Linked DNA regions of Pseudobacteroides sp.. The protein of the gene in region 2 interacts with the protein of the main gene of each other region in a pairwise test. Links are inferred from orthologs where the notes say so. Each region holds a gene or a part of one and is shown on either strand. Other genes may lie near its edges.

Region 1 (4,298 bases), on a different replicon or contig from region 2:
TTTTTCCCTCAACTATAGGTAAAAAGTATATACCTGCATTGGTTGTCTTTACCTTGAACCCCTGTGCTTCAGCATCCTTATTTAGTTTTTCCAGCAGTAAATCCCTTTGTTCCTGATAATCTTTTACAATATCATTTTTTTCTTTCTCATAATCATCGCTCTCAAAGGTTTTTGCAATCTCTATTTTCATTGCTTTTATAAACTCGTCCATGTCCTTGCGAAACACTTTGCCGAGACCTGCTGGTAAGTTTAATGCCGTCGGCTGGTTGGATTTATTAAAGTTATATACATAACACCAGTCATCAGGTACCTTTTCCTTAAGTGCTATCTTTTTTATTTGATTCAATGCAAAGCTCGTTTTACCGGTACCGGTCAGGCCTGACATATAAATATTGTAGCCTCTTAATCTGATGTTGAGCCCGAATTCCATTGATTTAACAGCTCTTTCCTGGCCTATTATACCGTCTAGTGTTTGAAGCTCTGCAGTGCTATTAAAATCAAACTGTCTCGGATTGCACTCATTTCTGAGTTTATCATAAGACAACCTCTCAAAGCCTGACATTTAATTGCCCCCTTTGCGAATGTATTATCACAAAAAGCCTATTTATTATAATATTCTATATATTCAACTACTTAAGACAAAAACCCTTTTTTTTAATGATTTTTAATGAAAACCTAAAAGGCACCTGTTTGCTAGGTTTTAGGATATGCTTATAGATGTTTTATAGATGTTTTATAGATATATAAATTAGGAAGCATTAATGTCCATTTTATGCTTCCACATAATTACTGCGTCTTCACCATTGTCAGCATAATACGATTTCCTGATTCCTTCATTAATAAAGCCATACTTTTGATATAAATTTATCGCAGATACATTACTTTTTCTGACCTCAAGGGTCATTCTTTGTATACCCTTATTAATTGATTCTCCAATCATAAACTCTAAAATTCTGCTCGCTATACCAATTTTTCTAAATTCGGGGTGTACCGCAATGTTTGTAACATGACCCTCGTCAAAGACCTGCCACATACCGCCATAACCCACAGCCTTGCCCTTATAGATACCCGCATAATAATATGCAAATGAATTTTTAGTTATTTCCTCAATGAAAGCATTTTTTGACCATGGAATAGAAAAACTTAAACTTTCAACAATCATAATGTCATTAACATGCTCTAAATTCATTGGAACAACTTTAAAATCACTCATTTGACTTTTCTCCGTTTCTCTTGTCATACTCCTGCTCTGCCTGAGATTTTCTCAAATAAAACGGGATCATGTCAACAGGGCTTTCAACTTTACCATCGATAGCTCTTGCCAAAGCTAATTGTGCAACAGAAGATGCCCTATTTAAAATAAGGTTGTGCGGTGCAAAACTGCATTTTTGACCAAGCTCATTTAATAAATAATCCCGGTGTCTTTCTACACCGTCTCCCACAAAACATATATTTTCTTCGGTCTCAATAAGAATCTGCATCAAGCTCGCAATGGGCAACGCCATGTATTCTGACTCGCGGAGAGGCTGATCCTTAAACCTGTAGAAAGCAGTATATACCTGGTTATTCCTTGCATCCATTATTGGACATATTATTGCATTAGATGCTGGATAATTGTATGCCAATGCATCCAATGTAGGAATACTTACAACAGGCTTTTCCAGTGCATAAGCCATAGCCTTTATGCTGGTAACTCCAATCCTTAGACCGGTAAAAGAGCCTGGCCCTACTGATGCCGCAAAAATATCAATTTCTGCAGGATTAAGTCCCAAGCTTTCGGTAAGCTCTTTAATCATTGGCATAAGCTTTTGAGAGTGAGTCTTTTTATTATTTACAAAATATTCGCCTAAAAGCACTTCATTTTCAATTATCGCTACTGCTGCTATGGTTGATGATGTATCTACAGCTAATACTTTCAAATCGTATCTTCCTTTCAAAACCAGCATAAGTAAAATATATCTAAGAGGCATGGGGGAATTATTACATATCTTTAATACTGCAATAATTGTTCCCCACAAACTCTATCTCTATTATTCTCATATTAAAATCAGCATTAATATCCTTCCTGATTTCAACCCAGATATAATCAGAAGGAAGTATTTCCTTTATCATGTTTGCCCATTCTATAACAACAATACCGTCTCTCTCAAGGTATTCCTCAAAACCTATTTCAAACAAATCCTCCGGATCACCTATTCTATAAACATCGAAATGAAACATTGGAATCCTTCCCTGATACTCATTGACAAAAGTAAAAGTGGGGCTTGTTATATAACCTTGTACCCCAAGAGCCTCAGCTATTCCTTTTGTAAAAGCTGTTTTACCGGTACCAAGATCACCTATAAGACAAACAACATCCCCTGCTTTAAGCAGTTCACCAAGTTTTCTTCCAAGTGCCGCAGTTTCATCCTGCGAAACAGTTTTAAAGCTTTTCATTCTTTTCCCTTTCATAAACCAAAATGCCGTTTATTATAGTGTTCTGCACATTTGTCTTTAACTCTAATGGATTCCCATCAAAAATGACAATATCAGCATCCTTACCCACAGCCAGACTTCCAACCCTGTCGTCAATACCTGTAATTTTTGCAGCATTTATAGTTATCGACTGGAGTGCTTTCCTTTCATCCATGCCTTCTTTTACTGCCATAGCAGCAGACAGGCTTAAGTGCTGAATAGGAACACATGGGTGGTCGGTTGTTATTGCCACATTTACTCCCGCATTTGACAAAATCCCTGGAGATTTAATGCTTTGGTTTCTAAGTTCAATCTTTGATCTGTCGGTAAGCAAAGGACCTAAACAAGCCTCTACACCTTCCTCCAACAGAAGGTCCTTAATCATGTATCCTTCTGTACAATGCTCTATAGTAACTTTAATATCAAATTCCTTAGCAATCCTTAGAGCTGTCAAAATATCATCAGCTCTATGAGCATGAGCTTTTAACGGAACCTCTTTATTTATAATTTTAAGTAACGCATCCATTTTAATGTCATACTCAGGTTTGTCATTTTCCTCCGGATCATTATTATAATCATCCAGCATCTTTTTATATTCTTGTGCTTTTGCTAAATTTTCACGCAGCAGGGCCGCAGTAGCCATTCTAGTCATTGGAGTCTGCCTTTTCTCATTGTAAACGGTTTTTGGGTTTTCTCCAAAAGCCGCCTTAAGTGCTACAGGCTCCTTTAAAACCATCTCATCAACGCTTCTTCCATATGTCTTTAATGCTGCAAACTGACCTCCCAGAACATTTGCACTTCCCGGACCTGTAACTACTGTCGTTACACCTGCTTCCCTTGCTTCTACAAAAGCTCTGTCCATATGGTATACGCCGTCGATTGCTCTCAAATGAGGCATTACAGGATCGGTCATCTCATTTCCGTCATCACCCTCAAATCCCACAGAATCTTCCCACATTCCTACATGGCAGTGTGCATCTATAAAGCCGGGTAACACATAATTATTATTTGCATCTATAACAGTTTTAATTGAATATTTCTTTTCAATCTGTGTTTCACTAAACCTCTCCATTGATCCGATATCTACTATTTTTCCTTTATCAGCTAAGATATAGCCATTATCATAATCTGTACTTTCCATGCTTATAATTCTGGCATTTTTAATCAGTAACATTTTTACCTCCAAAATATGATAAATATTAATTAGTGATTTCTATATATAAACACATAATCCTGTTTTTTCTCTAATATTTTAATATATAGAAATGGTTATTACAACGAAAACTTTATTATGACTATATATTGATGACAAGGCCTGCTCCTTATCGAAGCAAGCCTTGTCATCAATATATGTTTTCTGTTTGTATTTTCTGTCTGCTTTTCTATCAGTCATTATTTATTTATTTTCTATAATGTAAATGAAGTCGCTTCAACTGCTTTTGCTAATAAAATTGTTTTTCGCAACATATCTACTTCTTTTGAAATGCATCCAGTGGATATTTATTTGCCGGATCCCATAATATCCATTCAGTATACCCCGCATCATATACAGCCTTTATCTGTGCTCTAATCTGTTCGGTTCCATATTTCTGATAATATCCTTTCCCGATCCATGGTGCAGTAAAGGCTTGCAAATATGGCCTGACATTAACTTTTATATTGGCTTGATTTAATCTCTTTTCACCTGATAAAAGCGTTTGGTATATAACATTATATGGCTCCAAGTCCGGCTTTGTAAATTTTACACCGTTTATTTCCTGTCCTACTCCGTTTTGCTGTATTGTTGCGTAATGGGATGGATAAACCATCGGTGAAAGGTAATCTACATGTTGAGCCAGCTTTTC
Region 2 (4,079 bases):
TATTTCTCCAATTTGCGTTTTACTCGCTGAAGTGCATTATCTATTGACTTTACATGCCTGTCCAGTTCCTCAGCAATTTCCTGATATGATCTGCCCTGCAAATAAAGTGACAGAACTTCCCATTCCAAGCCGCTCAGAATTTCACCCATTTTTTCTTCAATACCATTAAACTCTTCCCTGTTTATAATCATTTCTTCAGGGTCGGAAACGCTTTCCTCACTTATCAAATCCATAAGGGTGCGATCAGACTCTTCGTCAAAGACGGGCCTGTTAAGTGAAACATAAGAGTTAAGTGGAATATGCTTCTGCCTTGTAGCTGTTTTGATTGCAGTAATTATTTGTCTTGTAATGCAAAGCTCGGCAAAAGCCCGGAATGAAGACAACTTGTCCTCTCTGAAATCTCGGATGGCTTTAAAAAGTCCGATCATTCCTTCCTGGATAATGTCTTCCCTGTCGGCACCAATTAAAAAATATGTTCTGGCTTTGGCACGAACGAAGCTCCTGTACTTGTTGATAAGATATTCAAGGGCTATGCTGTCACCAGATCGTGCATCTAATATTACTTCCTCATCATGCATTGTACTAAAAGAATTGGCCATTCCGGTTTGTACATTTGTTTTCAAGTTGAAGCCCCCCTGTCTGACTTTATTGTTACAATATTTCCCAAAAGCTTTAGCAGGATTATAAACATACATTCAGTATCAAATAATTACAGCTCAACCATCGGAAAATAATTTTTCCTAAAATCTATAAACTTAACCGACCGGATGCTTTCCGGCGGGGGTATACCTTATCAGAGAAAACATTGTTAAATAAACTCAACAATTAAAATTAACTTCTATAATTTAATATTTTCATTTGATTCAGTGGGAATAAAGTTACATTGCAGTCATTCTAGTCATTTGCAACCTAAAATTGTCAAGGCAACATATAGTAAATTATAAGGAGCAACTTGCCTATTGTCAAGCTTAAAACAAGTTATGCCTCATTTTAATACAAATCTTTCGATATAATTTATCGGCAGTATCAAATTGTTTAGTAAACACTATTGTCATACTATCAAAAAATTCTTTTTTCATGACTGTTTTTACTAAATAGCCTTCAAAAACAACAATAATATTTATTTGTAGGCCTTATTATTTCACTATACCTCTACACACCTCTTTGCTTCAATATTTCGTACATCATGACAGCAGCAGCAACAGAGGCATTTAATGACGAAATATTTCCCATCATTGGAATTCTAACCACAAAATCACATTTTTCCCTTACTAGTCTGCCCATGCCTTCGCCCTCACTGCCAATTACCAGTGCAACAGGGCCTTTCAAGTCGCTCTTGTAAAACTCTTTTTCACCTGTCTGATCTGTTCCGATTACCCAAATATTGTTCTTCTTAAGATAATCAATGGTCTGGGCAATATTTGTTACCCTCGCAACAGGTACATATTCAATAGCTCCTGCAGAAGCCTTTGCTACAACAGATGTGAGTCCTACCGCTCTTCTCTTGGGTATAATAACTCCATGCACGCCTACTGCATCGGCTGTCCTTAAAATAGATCCCAGATTATGTGCGTCGTTTATTTCATCAAGAATCAGAATAAACGGAGGCTTTCCGCTATTCTCCGATTCCTTTAATATATCGTCAACTTCAACATATTCCTTAACAGAAACATAAGCAATTACACCTTGATGAGATTTGGTAAGGGAAATACTGTCAAGGTTCCTTCTATCAACCTCCTGGATAGTTATTCCCATTTCCTTCGCCATTGCAGCAATTTGCTTTATAGAACCTTCTCTCTCACCTTTTGCAATAAGTATCTTATTTATAGTCCTTCCCGCTTTTAACGCTTCCAAAACAGGGTTTCTGCCCTCTAATATGTCTGAGTTTTTATCTTCACCTTCAAACCCCAAACTTCTGTCAGGTTTATCAAGCACTTCTCTCTTTTTGTCTAGGTGAAATTCACCTGAACTTCTTGGCTGTTTGCCGTCTCTTCTATCTCTTCTATTCTTGTTTCCTCTGAAATCACTCATAATTTATCTTCTTTCAATTCATTATGTTTAAATTTTACGTAATTATATTTTCTTTTAGTTAATATATTTATACAGATACAGACATTTTTAAAATTTCTGTCAGCCTGCCGTAATCCTTTTTCAAGTACAAATAGCCCAACAGCGTTTCAAAGCCTGTTGCGTACTTGTATTCTACAACGTCAGCATTTTTAGGAATGGTGCCGGATTTTGCGTTTCTGCCCCTTCTCACAACCTCCTGCTCATCTTCAGTTAAGTTATCCATGATACTATGAATGATATCGGATTGGGCTTTTGCCTTAACAAAAGCAACAGATTGCTTGTGAAGCTTGTACACAGGTGCATTCCCCTTTGACACTAATAGGGTACGGATAAAAACCTCATAGACAGAATCACCTATGTAGGCTAGTACAAGAGGAGAGTACTGATTAACGTCCGAATGACTTACATTATTGTCCTTTAATACATTTTCGATAAATTCAATAAGCATCAATATCTTTTTACCTTACTTTTTATATTGTTAATAATATTGTTAAATTAAAATCTTACAATAATCAATTATTTGCATTATACCATATTAATAATACACATACCACTGCAAAATATTCATTTTTTATTGGCTGAAAGAATAAAAATCGAGGTTTGATGATATATAGGAGGCATGAGAAAGCTGTTACTAGACCTAAGAATTATTCACCCTGACTATTCACTTGGCACACTGCAAAACTTATTGATGGTTTCCTGGAGACGTTTGTCATTAACAGGTTTTACTATATAATCGCTTGCTCCCGCCTTAATTGCTTCAAGCACTTTATTCTTATCGCTTATGACAGAGCAAATTATTATCTTGCCGCTTATCTCATTTTTTATAAGCCTGGTAGCCGTGATTCCATCCATTTTGGGCATAACAACATCCATAAAAACCAAATCAGGTTGTTCTCTTATACATTTGAGAACCGCATCCTCACCGTTTTCCGCCTCTATAACCTCATAGCCATATTTGGCTAATTGATTGGACAATAATCTTCTCATGAATAATACATCATCAGCAATAAGTACTTTCATATTTTTCTCCATATTTGAAGTTTACTATAATATTCTGGAAAACAAAGAACCACACCAATTTTACAGACTAGAAAATTAAAAATTTATAATATTAAAATGTTAAAATTTAATTGAAGCATAAATGCAATTGATTTCTATTTATAATAATTTTAGCATACTTCAAATGATATGTAAATAAACCCGAGATAATAAAAAAGATTATAAAACCCCAAAAAAGATCAATAAATTCTTAGCTTTTAAAAAGCTTCCTAATAATTTATAGTGCAATTTGTGAAAAGTGAATAAAAAAATTTACTAATTAATAACTTTTTATTAACAATTTGTACATTGACTAGATATAAATATAATTTTATAATAATAGTGTACACTTATACTTTTACCTCCTATTTTTGATATAAATATAGAGGAATCTGCGGCAAGAGCAAAAGCCGCAGTTTTTTGTTTTTATAAGCAAATTTTTCATCTTCTGCAAACATGAACGTAAATAGAAGGCGATTATAAAAGTAATCGCCTTCTTCTATTAAATACATTTATAGAGTTATTAAATTCGTTTCCACTTAACTCCCTGGGGCGTATCCTCAAGTACTATCCCCATATCTTTAAGCTTATCCCTAATCTCATCCGCCAACTTCCAGTTTTTATCCTTTCTGGCCTGCTGCCTGTTATTTATCAATTCCTCAATTTCACTATCCAGATTATTATTGTTTTCCTTTTGCAAAAGTCCCAGTACGCTTCCAAGCTCCTTTAAAAGCTCTTTTGAATAAACAAGACTGCCGTAGGAAACCTCATTGCCGGAATTCACAAAGGAGTTTATCTCTCTTACCATATCAAACAGAGCTGCAAGTGCATCTGCTGTATTTAAATCGTCATCCATCGCATCAATAAACTTACCCTTATACGATAAAAGCTCATTTTTGTAGTTTTCATTGATATCCCCAGCTTCTGATGCAGCTTTGTTTCCCAACAGGTAGTTCAAGTTTTCAAGG
Region 3 (4,205 bases), on a different replicon or contig from region 2:
TTCCAAAACCGATCATAATATATTTTGATATTCATATTATATATATCATTATATAATCCCTAATATTCATGGGTCAAATTAAAATAATATTACTCCTGTCATAAGTACACTGTAATTATTGGCAATTAAGCTTTAAGGAAAAATCCCCCCATAAAATCGAACTGTTTTTTCTTCAATTATTCATTTTTTATTTATTATATTCCTAATGAGTTATGATTAATCATATAACTTATTAGTTTTCATTCATGCCTTAAATCAGATAGTTCAATACCTTTTGGATTTTACCTCCCTTCAAATAAACTCTTGGTATTCTTTTCCCTATTATACATACAACTTCATAGTTAATAGTTCCGATGATTGAAGCAATTTCTTCTACGGAGATTTCATTACTTCCCTGTTTTCCGAACAAAACCACTTCATCACCGACAGATACTTCACTTGCAAGATCGGTGACATCTACGAGACACTGATCCATGCACACACGCCCAACTACAGGAGCAAACTCTCCATTTATCAAAACCTTTCCCTTGTTACTCATAAGTCTGGTATAACCATCAGCATATCCTATAGGTATTGTTGCAATTTTACTTACCCTGGAAGTCTTAAATGTTCTGCCATAACTTATACATGTATTATTCTCAACTTCCTTCACAAGTATTACATTTGCTTTCAAAGTCATAGCAGATTTTAGGTCGATTTTTTTTGCATCAACCTCATTGGACGGATACATTCCGTATTGGATAATGCCCGGCCTCACAAGATTTAGGTGCATGCTGGGAAATTCAATAATGGCTGCACTGTTGGCAACATGCTTCACAGGTATATACACACCTATCCTGTTAAGCTCGCTGCAGATCCCCATGAACCTTTCAAACTGCATCTCTGTGTAGCTTTTGTCCTTCTCGTCCGCTGAAGCAAAATGTGTAAAAAGACCCTCGACAACAATTCTTGGAAGCTTGCTTATTTCCAATACATTTTTTACAGCACTGTACCCGGGCATAAAGCCTACCCTGGTCATACCGGTGTCTATTTTAATATGGATTTTTACATTCCTTTTCTGCCTCACAGCTTCTTCAGACAATGCTCTTGCAAGATCATGGCTGAAAACTGCCTGAGTAACATTATATTTTATTATATCGGCAGCTCTTATAGGATCTGTATAGCTTAAAATCAATATGGGCACATCAATATTGTTTTTTCTAAGCTGTATGGCCTCATCAAGCATTGACACGGCAAGACATGTAGCCCCGTTTTCCAAAATGGTTCTCACCACTTCCATAACACCATGTCCATATGCATCTGCCTTTACTACTCCCATTATTTCCGATTTTTTATTTGTTATTCTTCTTATTTCCCTTAAATTGTGGGCAATAGCATCAAGATCAACTTCGGCCCATGCCCTGTTAAATTTCTGCTCCATTTTTACCCCTTCTTTTATATATATTGGTGTATTGCATAAGGCAGTTCTTCGATCAAGTCACCTGCTATAATCCCATATTGGCCCTTCTTATGTGCAGCCATATCCCCTGCCAAACCGTGGAGAAAAACCCCGGCAACTGCAGAGTCCTCAGGCGTAAAGCCCTGGCCTATAAATCCTGCTATTATTCCTGTCAGCACATCACCTGTACCTGCAGTTGACATCCCAGGATTTCCTGTGGGATTTATATAAATTCTCCCGCCAGGAGCAGCAATAATGGTTTTTGAGCCCTTTAATACCGTTATAACATTATACTGGGCGGAAAAATCCCCGGCATGTTTTATTCGGTCATTCTGAATATCCGAAATGCTCATTCCCATAAGCCTGGCCATTTCTCCCGGGTGAGGCGTAACTACCACGGGCACCTTTGCCTTTTTCAATATTGCTGCATCCTTTGAGACGGCGTTCAAAGCATCTGCATCAAGCACAATGGGAACACTTGCATTTACAAGTATCTCTTGTACTAGTTCAATAATGTCCTGCCGACATGAAATACCCGGACCAATTGCCGCCACATTCATTTTTTCCATTTGTTTTAATATATCTTTAGCGGATTCTTTGGAAAAGTGCTCTTTACCCTTATCCTCAAATGGTATAACAATGGGCTCCACCAACTGAGCACTGTAAATATTACCCAATACAGCCGGAACCCCAAGATACACAAGCCCTGCACCCGACCTTAAAGCTGCCTTTGCACAAAGGCAGCCTGAGCCTGTCATTCCCGTTGAACCGCTTATAATGAGGACCCTCCCATAATTACCCTTACTACTTTCCTTTATTCTTTTTGGTATTATATCGGACACATGCTCTTTATCTATAAGAGTTGTTTTCATATTTACAGCATCACATATTGACTTGGGTATACCGATGTCGGCGATTACAAGCTCACCCGTATGTTCACACCCGGGACTAATTAAAAGTCCGGTCTTTGGAAATGTAAATGTTACGGTTTTATGAGCCTTTATGGACTTTCCAAGGACTTTTCCCGTTTCACCGTTTACCCCAGAGGGAATATCTATCGATACAACATATTTTGAAGAGTCATTTACAAGTTTTACTATTTCCTCAATGATGCCTGTCACTTGCCCTTTAAAACCTGTTCCAAAAATCCCGTCTATAACGGCATCACAGCATTCCAGTTCCCTTTTAATTTCCGAAAGTATATTTTTATCGACGACTTCAACAGTCTTTATATTCATGTTTTCAATGATTTTTAAGTTTATTTGTGCATCACTTTTAACTTCGGATTTTTTCGAGGTAATATATACAGATACGTAGGCCCCTAGATTATTTAAATGCCTTGCAACAGCATAAGCATCTCCACCGTTATTCCCCTTACCCGCCAAGACAATAACCTTTTTTCCTTCCATGGCACCGATACTTCTTGTGGTCTCCTCTACCACCTTAAGTGCAGCATTTTCCATGAGAACAATTCCCGGTATACCTATTTTGTTTATGGTTTCATCATCCATTCTTCCAATTTGCTCCGGAGTTGCAACCTTCATATAAAACCCTCCACAATTTCCTACATATTAACAAATAAGTAAAATAGAACTTCCCGAGCTTAAGCCCATTATTAAGGGAAGTCGTATTTTACTTATTCCTTTTATATATTAATTATTATTAACCATTATATATTACTCATTATATATTACTCATTATATTGATCACTTTTAAATATCCTGAAAACCTTCTAGGCTTTATTGCTTATTCCTTCTCTTTTCCTCATTGTAATACTCAACGCAGCTAAAACTAATGCCACAATTACCCAGAAAATCAACATTACTCTTGGATAATACCATATATACTCAGCCAGTGCCATTACAAGGACGCTAACAATAGAACATATTCCTGCAATAAGAATATTGTTTATGTTTGCTTCTGCCTTATTTGACAAGTTTAATATGCACTTTTTAACAAGCCTCCCAATAAACCACACAAAAGTTGCTATGCCCATAATACCCATTTCAATCCATATCTGTATATATAAATTGTGGGCATGGGGCGGAACCTTGGCAGTGTATTGATAATAGTTTTTACAGATTCCCATAAATACATCTGTTCCTAATCCTATTCCTGCCTTCCAGTACTCAGTGAACATGGGCATAATGGTCTGGTATATCTTTATCCTGTACATAGCCGATGTATCTGCTTGAGTCAATGACATGAGTCTTCTGTATATACTTTGCGGCATAAAGGGTATAAACGCTATCCCTGCAAGTATAACCAGCGGCAGCAGCTTTTTGTTTTTAAAGAATACAAATATCAGCACCGATCCAGCAAAACATAGCCACGCTGCACGTGTGCCTGTCCAGACGAGGGATATGAGAGGTGGAACTGCCAATAATGAGTAAAGTATCTTTTTAAATACATTCTTTGAATTTAAAACTACTGCAAAATAAAAAGGTATTGTCATAAGCAGCAACTCGGCGTAGTTGTTGGGATTTCCCACAGTAGAAAAAACTCGCCCCTTTGCATCGGAGTTTGTCACAAGATCTATAAAGGCGGGATTAACCGGTATTCCCACTATTTTAGCCTGGTATATACCGAAAAGGCCTGTAAATGTGACTCCCCACAACATTATCTCTATAAAGCTGTTTATGGACCTTTCGGTATTTATAGAGCTTACTATGACTATGACCAGCAAAAAGCATGTAAGAAAAAACAGGAGAAACCTCATGCTGTCCATCGGGAAGAATGAATTGCCCACTGATAAAATCACACACAG

The links. Proteins that work in one complex are often made in the same cells at the same time.
Region 1: the proteins of rlmB (region 2) and tsaE interact in binary tests that used the Escherichia coli proteins (3 or more experiments, as listed by UniProt). The link is inferred for Pseudobacteroides sp. from one-to-one orthologs.
Region 3: the proteins of rlmB (region 2) and VIO64_RS15815 interact in binary tests that used the Escherichia coli proteins (3 or more experiments, as listed by UniProt). The link is inferred for Pseudobacteroides sp. from one-to-one orthologs.

Annotation. Positions count from the first base shown.
Region 1 is NZ_DATCTU010000034.1:1,734-6,031, reverse strand. The notes cover bases 709-3,706. They hold tsaE (tRNA (adenosine(37)-N6)-threonylcarbamoyltransferase complex ATPase subunit type 1 TsaE), read right to left. Parts: upstream 2,437-3,706; coding sequence 1,981-2,436; downstream 709-1,980. Other genes in these bases: VIO64_RS06225 (amidohydrolase), read right to left, coding at 2,423-3,628; tsaB (tRNA (adenosine(37)-N6)-threonylcarbamoyltransferase complex dimerization subunit type 1 TsaB), read right to left, coding at 1,206-1,919; rimI (ribosomal protein S18-alanine N-acetyltransferase), read right to left, coding at 749-1,213. Also shown: VIO64_RS06245 (ATP-binding protein), read right to left, coding at 1-562; VIO64_RS06220 (putative glycoside hydrolase), read right to left, coding at 3,924-4,298. UniProt on the Escherichia coli protein: Required for the formation of a threonylcarbamoyl group on adenosine at position 37 (t(6)A37) in tRNAs that read codons beginning with adenine.
Region 2 is NZ_DATCTU010000074.1:70,860-74,938, forward strand. What follows is about bases 93-2,871. They hold rlmB (23S rRNA (guanosine(2251)-2'-O)-methyltransferase RlmB), read right to left. Parts: upstream 2,032-2,871; coding sequence 1,153-2,031; downstream 93-1,152. Other genes in these bases: sigH (RNA polymerase sporulation sigma factor SigH), read right to left, coding at 93-623; VIO64_RS23090 (NYN domain-containing protein), read right to left, coding at 969-1,124; VIO64_RS10920 (Mini-ribonuclease 3), read right to left, coding at 2,099-2,518; VIO64_RS10925 (response regulator), read right to left, coding at 2,731-2,871. Also shown: more of sigH, read right to left, coding at 1-92; more of VIO64_RS10925, read right to left, coding at 2,872-3,093; cysS (cysteine--tRNA ligase), read right to left, coding at 3,635-4,079. UniProt on the Escherichia coli protein: Specifically methylates the ribose of guanosine 2251 in 23S rRNA.
Region 3 is NZ_DATCTU010000098.1:54,278-58,482, forward strand. Bases 709-3,613 are described here. They hold VIO64_RS15815 (NAD(P)H-hydrate dehydratase), read right to left. Parts: upstream 2,983-3,613; coding sequence 1,435-2,982; downstream 709-1,434. Other genes in these bases: alr (alanine racemase), read right to left, coding at 709-1,420; VIO64_RS15820 (O-antigen ligase family protein), read right to left, coding at 3,171-3,613. Outside these bases: more of alr, read right to left, coding at 251-708; more of VIO64_RS15820, read right to left, coding at 3,614-4,205. UniProt on the Escherichia coli protein: Bifunctional enzyme that catalyzes the epimerization of the S- and R-forms of NAD(P)HX and the dehydration of the S-form of NAD(P)HX at the expense of ADP, which is converted to AMP.